2 regions of the Terribacillus jepli genome follow, and region 1 is predicted to be linked to the other one. Evidence: riboswitches for the same ligand, from Rfam matches in the RefSeq annotation. Region 1 holds a riboswitch; the other holds the start of a gene.
The links. Region 1 has a riboswitch for S-adenosylmethionine ahead of metK (methionine adenosyltransferase). Riboswitches for the same ligand answer to the same signal wherever they lie in the genome.
Positions count from the first base shown of each region.

Region 1 (4,407 bases):
TTTCCCGCAAAGCAGGAATTGGATAATGCACAAATAGAACAGCTTACTTCTTCCTTCATGGACAAAGTCACCCAGGAGACAGATGAAAATTACAAAGTCTTGAACTACAATTCCAAAGAAGAATTATTGAAGAGTTTTGACGAAGTAGCCACAAGGGACGTAAGCGAATCGATCGTCGACTTCTATTTCTCGGAAGAAGCGGATGGCTTGTATATCTTGCCGACTGAAACACCTGCATGGTTCGACCCGGATAATTCATACAAAGTGGAAACAGACTCCGATAAGTATGTTACAATTACACAAAGCAATACCGATGATTTGCACGGTAACTATACAATCGAGATCAAATTCTTGTATGACGGAGGCTGGAAGATCGCAGCAGTCAAATACTTGTAGGTTTGATGTGAAGAAGGCAGTGGGATGATGATTACGTTCAGGGATTACTATAACAATGAAGTGAAGATGTCTTTCGCTGATCATCCATTTTCTGATCAGCCTAAACATGTGTGGGTGATTTGCCGATACGGAAGCAAGTGGCTGCTCACACGCCATAAAGATCGGGGATTGGAGTTCCCAGGCGGCAAGGTAGAAAAAGGCGAAACGGCAGAGCATGCCGCCATGCGGGAAGTGATGGAGGAGACTGGTGGCGTTGTCCAGCAGTTGAGATATGTCGGTCAATATTTTGTAGCCGGCAAAGCGGGGCATATTGTGAAAAATGTCTATTACGCCATTATCTCGGAACTGAAGAAGAAATCCAATTACTTGGAGACGTATGGACCAGTGATGGTGGAAAAGTTTCCTTCCCACCTGGCACAGCATGCAGAATACAGCTTCATGATGAAAGATAAAGTGCTACCCAGTGCACTGCACCACATAGATCAACTCGAAAAAACGATGTAAAGAACTGCCCCGAAAGACAGCTGTCTCTCGGGGCAGTTCTCTTTTATTTGTATAGCGGACCCGCTTGGCGTACCGCGTCGTCAATAAAATCAAATTTTGCAAAATGCTGATGGAACTTAACAGCCAGTTCCTGCGCTTTTTCCTTGTAGGCTGTTTTATCTTCCCATGCATTCTCCGGCATCAGGAGCGCTTTAGGTACATCAGCGATGGAAACAGGAACATGCAGGCCAAAAATGGGATCTTGGATTGTATCGACATCGCGTAACTCCCCACGAAGTGCTGCCTGTACCATCGTTCTTGTATAAGCAAGCTTCATCCGGGAACCCGAATGATAATCTCCGCCGGTCCAGCCAGTATTGACTAAATACACTTCTGCCTGATGCTCGCTGATTTTGTCACCCAACATATCAGCATATACGGATGGTGCCAGCGGCAGGAAAGGGGCTCCGAAGCAGGTAGAGAATGTCGCTTCCGGTTCCGTCACACCACGCTCCGTGCCAGCAAGTTTGCTCGTATAGCCGCTCAAGAAATGGTACATTGCCTGTTCGGTCGTCAGCTTGCTGATCGGAGGCAGCACGCCAGTTGCATCCGCAGTCAAAAAGATGATCGTTTTGGGATGGGGCGCCAAGCTTTTCGGTAAACTGCCCTTGATATAGTCGATCGGGTAGGCAGCACGTGTGTTTTCTGTAACGGAGCCATCTTCATAATCACAAATGCCGGCTTCATCAACGGATACATTTTCAAGGATTGTTCCGAATTTGATCGCACCATGGATTTCAGGCTCTTTTTCTGCGGAAAGATTGATGCACTTTGCGTAACAGCCGCCTTCGATATTGAAAATGCCATCTGGTGACCAGCCATGTTCATCATCCCCGATCAAAGGCCGGTTCGGATCGGCGGAAAGCGTCGTCTTACCCGTTCCGGATAGACCGAAGAATAGAGCAGTATCGCCATCTGCACCTACATTGGCAGAACAGTGCATCGGCATGATTTCCTGCTGCGGAAGCAGGAAGTTCATTACAGAGAAGATGGATTTTTTCATTTCACCGGCATATTCCGTGCCGCCAATCACAATCATACGCTGTTTGAAGGAAACGATCACAAAAGCTTCCGAATTGGTGCCATCGACCAACGGATCAGCTTTTACGCCTGGAGCAGAGATGACAGTGAAAGAAGGCTTATGGGATGCCAGTTCCTCATCACTCGGCCTGATGAACAGCTGATGGGCGAATAAGTTATGCCATGCGTATTCGTTGATCACCTGTATCGGCAGGTGATAGCGTTCATCGGCTCCTGCAAATCCCTGGAATGAGAATACTTCTTCTTTTGCCTGCAAATGATCGACGACTTTGCCTAACAGATGATCGAAAGTGGCTTCACTTATTGGCTGATTCACTTTGCCCCAGTCCACCTTGTTTTCAGAAAGTTCATCTTTGACAATGAACTTATCTTTTGGAGAGCGGCCGGTATATTTGCCGGTAGCTGCCCGCAAGGCACCTGTTTCTGTCAAGCGTGCCTCTTGGCGGGACAATGCCGCCTCAGTCAATTGAGCCGCAGATAGGTTCCTTTTCATATTGGATTGGTTGCGCAATTCCTCTAACGCTGTTACTGCGTGCATCATTCGCATATAGATCCCGCCTTTTGAATTGATTTTAAATTAGTATAACGCATTAAAATATTAATACATACTATTTTGATTTGCAATCATTAGCCGAGAATTAGTTGACGGATAATTCCGATAAGATTTGTCGGCAATTGCAGGATTTGGTTGACTTCTGAAGGCTGTTTCGATAACATAGTTGCGAACGGAAAACACTCTTATTCAGAGTAGGCGGAGGGACAGGCCCTAAGAAACCCGGCAACCGTCACATTTGTGAAATGGTGCTCAACCTGAGCAAGGGATACCTTGAACGATAAGAGAGGGAATAAGCCAGCCTTCTGTTATGATGGAAGGTTTTTTTCATGTAACGGCTTAATAATAGAAAAAGAACAATACTTGCTGTAGTGTTCTTTCACCTTCACCCATTATCAAGTTTCTTAATAACATACTTGGAAAGAGTAAAACTTCCGTATTAATCGTAGTTGAAGGGGGATTTGGCAGAATGACTGCTAATCGTCGATTATTTACCTCAGAATCCGTTACTGAAGGCCACCCGGATAAAATCTGTGACCAGATTTCGGATGCTATATTAGATGAAATCCTATCCAAGGATCCGAACGCCCGTGTAGCTTGTGAAACGACAGTTACGACTGGTCTTGTACTAGTAGCTGGCGAAATCACAACGAACGCTTATGTAGATATCCAAAGCATCGTGCGTAAGACAATCAAGGAAATTGGTTATACACGTGCTAAATACGGCTTTGATGCCGATACATGTGCAGTGCTGACAGCAATCGATGAACAATCACCCGATATCGCAGGCGGCGTCGATCAAGCGCTTGAGGCCCGCGAAGGTTTGATGACTGATGAAGAAATCGATGCCATCGGTGCTGGTGACCAAGGATTGATGTTCGGGTATGCCAGCAATGAAACACCGGAATTCATGCCGCTGCCAATCTCATTGGCTCACCGTCTTTCCAAGCAATTGGCGAACATACGCAAAGAGGAAGTCGTGGATTACTTACGCCCGGATGGGAAAACACAAGTAACGGTGGAATATGACGAAAACGATCAGCCTGTACGGATTGATACGATCGTCATCTCTACACAGCATCATCCTGAAGCGGAGCAAGCACAGATCCATGCTGATCTAAAAGAGCTTGTGATCAAACCTGTTGTGCCAGCAGAGCTGCTAGACGAAAATACGAAATATATCATCAACCCGACAGGCCGTTTCGTTATCGGCGGTCCGCAAGGTGATGCTGGATTGACTGGCCGTAAAATCATCGTTGATACGTATGGCGGTTATGCACGCCATGGCGGCGGTGCATTCAGCGGCAAAGACGCAACGAAAGTGGATCGTTCCGGCGCTTATGCGGCGCGTTATGTGGCGAAGAACATCGTTGCAGCAGGTCTTGCGGATAAATGTGAAGTACAGCTTGCTTATGCAATCGGTGTGGCTGAGCCCGTTTCCATCAGCATCGATACTTTCGGAACAGGCAAACAAACCGAGGAAGCATTGGTCAAAGCAGTACGCGAGCTATTCGACCTTCGACCTGCCGGCATCATCAAGATGCTGAACTTGCGCCAGCCAATCTATAAAGATACTGCTGCGTACGGTCACTTCGGACGTACAGATAAAAACTTCCCTTGGGAGCGGACAGACAGAGCAGTGCAGCTGGAAAGCTATACATTCGCATAATCAACTGTAAAAGCAAGAGCGGCATCTTCCGCTCTTGCTTTTTTTGCGTCGGCGCCCATAATCTTCCTTCAAGAACCGAATTGTTTTATGCTATAATTAATGGCTAGAAGTAATGAAAGAGAGGCTAATAAGTAAATGTGTGGTTTGATTGGCGTCATCAGAAAAAACGTAAAACAACTAACGCAAGCTGATAAGGATAAATTCA
Region 1 covers NZ_JBFEGH010000002.1:10,297-14,703, reverse strand. The annotation lists gene AB1K91_RS02365 (hypothetical protein) at 1-396, shown strand, start outside; gene ytkD (RNA deprotection pyrophosphohydrolase) at 424-900, shown strand; gene pckA (phosphoenolpyruvate carboxykinase (ATP)) at 944-2,527, opposite strand; SAM riboswitch class I at 2,716-2,820, shown strand; gene metK (methionine adenosyltransferase) at 3,003-4,202, shown strand; gene asnB (asparagine synthase (glutamine-hydrolyzing)) at 4,338-4,407, shown strand, end outside.

Region 2 (4,407 bases), on a different contig from region 1:
GCTTCAAATAAACCAAAATGGCTGATTGGTTATTCCGATACAAGTACACTTCTCTGCAGTTATACCCTGCAAACAACCATCGCCACTGCCCATGCGACCAATTTCTTCGATTTGCATATGGAAGCACTCGATGAAACGACAAAGCAATGGCATAAGGTTTTATCAGCGCCGTCTCGTAAAAACTTTGTCCAGTACTCCTCGCCTATGTACCAGTCCTCTTGGGATAAGCTATTCGCACAGGACGATGCAGCAGGATTTGATCTGGACAGTAAAACGCAATGGAAATCCACCACAGGCCAACCGGTCTCTTTTACCGGCCGATTGATCGGCGGCTGTCTGAATACGCTGACCGTCATCGCTGGAACAAAATACGCACCTATTCAGAAATGGCGTGAAACATTTGAAGAAAATACGATCATCTATCTGGAATGGGCTGATTGGGCATCAGCCGAAGCGTACCGAAACCTTTGGCATCTGAAAGAACACAGCTGGTTCGATCGGGCAAGCGGTGTATTATTCGGCAGACCCGCCCGGAGCACACCTTCAGAAGATTACACCGTGGAGCAAATGATCCATGAATTCGCCGATGAAATCGGATTGCCGATCATTTATGATACAGATATTGGACATATGCCGCCGCAGTTAACGATGATCAATGGCGCTTTGGCAACAGTCTCTTATCAAGAAGGCAATGGCATTTTGACTTATCTGGAATAGAAAAAAGGAGCTGATGCTTCAGCTCCTCTTTCCTTGTTTCGCCGGATGCGCCCCGGTAAGATGCGGATGTCCATATAATTTCTCCCGGAATGTTCCTTCTGCATACTCCTTTTTGTATAATCCTCGCTTCTGCAGGATTGGCACGACTAATTCAACAAAGTCTACCAAGTCCTTCGGCGTAATGTAATGCGTCAAATTGAAGCCATCGACCCCGCTTCGCACAAAGAGATCTTCTATCTTGTCAGCCACCTGTTCAGGACTCCCGACGATGATATCCATCTCAGCCGGCTTGCTGAATTTCTCCTGTATTTCTTTGACAGTGAAGGGCTTAGCAGCATCCTTTGTCAAATACGCAGCCCGCGATTGCCCTTGTTCTGTATGCTTGTATGTGAACAATTCATCTTCATTTTCATAGGAAGCTAAGTCATAACCAGTCGATCCGCCATACTGGGCTTTGGCTGCATCTGCACTCCAATATTTCTTGATTTCCTCATATTTCGCCTGCGCTTTCTCTTCCGTTTCGGCAACGACCACATTCAGGAAAGTGAATGCTTTGATTTCAGCACGGCTTCTGCCATACGCTTCTGCCCGCGTTTTGATATCCTCGATATAGTAATTGATCTTTTCTGGTGTAGGTCCGCCAACGAATACACATTCAGCATGCCTGGCTGCGAATTCCCGTCCTTTTTCAGAAGTACCGGCTTGGTAAAGCACTGGCGTGCGCTGCGGTGACGGTTCACTGACATGCGGTCCTTCGACTGAGAAGTATTTGCCCTTGTGCTTGATACGATGTACCTTTTCCGGGTCCACGAGCACACCTCTTGCCGGATCCGACACAACCGCATCCTCTTCCCAGCTATCTTCAAGCAATTTATAGGAAACCTCCAGGAATTCCTCGGCTATTCTGTAACGTTCATCATGCTTGACCATTTTCTCCAGCCCGAAATTCCGGGCCGCATTCGGCAAGTAAGATGTAACGATATTCCAAGCGACACGACCCTTGGTCAAATGGTCGAGCGTAGAGAATTTTCGTGCATTATGGAATGGCTGCTCGTACGATGTACTGACTGTGACAGCGAAGGAAAGATGCTCTGTCACCGCTGCCATAGCCGGGATAGCAAAAGCTGGATCATTCAGCGGCACTTGGACCCCGTCACGCAATGCTGCCTTTTCATCCCCTCCATAAACATCATAAACACCAAGCACATCAGCAAAAAACACTGCATCGAACTTTCCTTTTTCCAAAAGACGCGCAAGCTCGACCCAGTAGTCCAGCGACTTGTATTCCCGATGCCGTCTGTTCTCCGGATGCTTCCATAAACCATGGGCATTGTGCATAGCGGATGTCATATCAAATGCTTGCAAGATAATTTGTTTCGTCATCATTCTCCACTCCTCTGCATATGTAAAAAAGCCTCTTCCGTTTTACAGAAGAGGCTCCTTATCCAAGGTAAAAGCTCCTCTTATCTGTCAGACTTGTCGTCTGCTGGAATTGGCACAGTGCATCCCTGCCTGTTGCCGAGGCTTCCAAGGGCCAGTCCCTCCACCTCTCGTGATAAGAAAATACTATGTGATTATGTTAGTTTGTTTTCAATCCGTTCCCGGTATTGATTCAGTGCACTTGGCGAATTTCTCTTGAGTTTCTGAAGCAATGCTTCGTATTGAATCTCCTTTTCGCTGATCCGTTTCCGATAATCCGCTCGCTCCGAATCATCCGTACAAGCACGCAGTAAATCGCGCAGTGCTACAATTTCTTTTTGCAGCTCCATTTCAGGTGGGATATAGCCGGCATTCTTCAGAACCTTATAGCTCATCCGCATATCCTCTGGTACACCGGATAAATCCTCCAGTACCAAAGGTTTTCCTGTACCAGGAAGGTTGCGGAATTCTCCACTTTCTTCCGCCTTTTTTATCCTTTCTTCCGCAAGCAGCGAAATCAGATCCATACAATCCCTCCAAAAATGCAAAAAAAGCAACCGATTCACAATCGGTTGCTTTTCATTATACAATAATCTGAATTATTTACCAATGAATTGCTGTGTCCAATAGTTACCGTTTTCTACATAACCTACACCGATGTTTGTGTAATCAGGGTTTAGGATGTTTTCACGGTGACCTTGGCTGTTCATCCAAGCTTCCACGACTTCTTCTGGAGTCTTTTGACCTTGGGCGATGTTTTCACCAGCAGTTTTATAAGAGATTCCGAAAGATTTCATCATGTCGAACGGAGAACCGTAAGTCGGGCTGTTATGATCGAAGTAGCCTTTGTCCGCCATATCCTGGGATTTTGCACGTGCTACTTTGCTTAGTTCGGCGTCTGCTTTCAACGGCTTGAGACCAGCTTTTTCACGCTCTTTGTTAGTCAAGTCCACTACTTGTTGTTCGAATGCACTCAGGCCTTCAGTAGCTTGCTTGTCTTCTGTTTGTTTGCTGTCAGAAGCAGTTTCTTGTTTTTGTGCTGGAGCTTGTGCTTTTTGTTCAGTTGCTTGCTCATCAGCTTTTTCTTCTTTTTGCTCTTTTTTATTAGAAGCAGGTGCTTTTGCTTCTTCTTGCTTAGGTGCTTGAGTTTGTGCTTTCTCTTGTTGAGCAGGCTGTTGCTTATTATACTTCGCTAGCAAGCTATCAACATTAATGTTAATGTTATAAGCTGATAGATAGTCATTCACCCATTTATTTAAATCTTCGATAGAAGAGAAAGATCCGCTTTTCACTACTTGTGCTACATGCACTTGAGCTTCTTCTTTAGTTGGTTGTGCTGGTGCAGCATTAGCTGTTCCTGCCAAAGCGCCACCTGCTAGGATAGCTGTAGATAGTGTTGTTACTAATACTTTCTTGAACATGATGTTGCTCCTTTCGAGATGTGTGTTTTCTGTTGCAGCAACATCATAGCATGGGTTTTTGTGTAATATTGCAGCCTGGATTTTCCAATTGGCACTCATCCCTGAACAATCCAGCAAAAAGTTGGATATTACGCGAAATCATACCCGCTCCTCCTGCTCTGAAACTAGTAATAAACAGTCATCTTTCTATTTATTGGTTATAAATTAGGATTGACACCTTTTTTCCTTCCTAGTTTTTGTAACAATCCCTCATTATTTGTAATCTATCTGTAAATTGACTTAGTACTCTCTCTTCCTATAATTCTTTCTTCCTAAACTTATTAGTTTAATCTGCCAAATTAGGATAAAGGTATCTCTTTAACACCTCTATACCAGGTGATAAAATGAACTATGTCGAATTTAGAAGTTTTTTGGTACTTTGACGTATCTACCCCCATAAATAAATAAACGGGTGAGAATGAATATAATAGAAATATGTCATCATTGGAGGAAATATAATGTTTGCTAATCCTGAAATCGGAATAGACCTTGGCACTGCAAATATACTTGTGTATACAAAACAAAAAGGAATCGTATTGAATGAACCTTCCGTTGTAGCGATCGATTTGGAAACAAAAAATGTTGTGGCGGTTGGAGCTGAAGCAAAAGAAATGGTCGGTAAGACTCCTCAGAATATCGTACCGATCCGTCCATTGAAAGATGGTGTAATCGCTGACTATGATGTAACAGCTCAATTATTGAAAGAAATATTGAAAAAAGTAAGCAAAGTGATGGGCGCTTCCCTTCGCAAGCCTACTATTGTTGTCTGTACGCCTTCTGGCAGTACTTCCGTTGAAAGACGCGCTATACA
Region 2 covers NZ_JBFEGH010000017.1:58,609-63,015, forward strand. The annotation lists gene AB1K91_RS16655 (S66 family peptidase) at 1-717, shown strand, start outside; gene AB1K91_RS16660 (LLM class flavin-dependent oxidoreductase) at 736-2,100, opposite strand; SAM riboswitch class I at 2,178-2,279, opposite strand; gene AB1K91_RS16665 (DnaJ family domain-containing protein) at 2,292-2,663, opposite strand; gene AB1K91_RS16670 (CAP domain-containing protein) at 2,736-3,557, opposite strand; gene mreBH (rod-share determining protein MreBH) at 4,055-4,407, shown strand, end outside.
Region 2: linked by a shared signal. The riboswitch ahead of AB1K91_RS16660 (LLM class flavin-dependent oxidoreductase) and the one ahead of metK (methionine adenosyltransferase) in region 1 are both predicted to bind S-adenosylmethionine.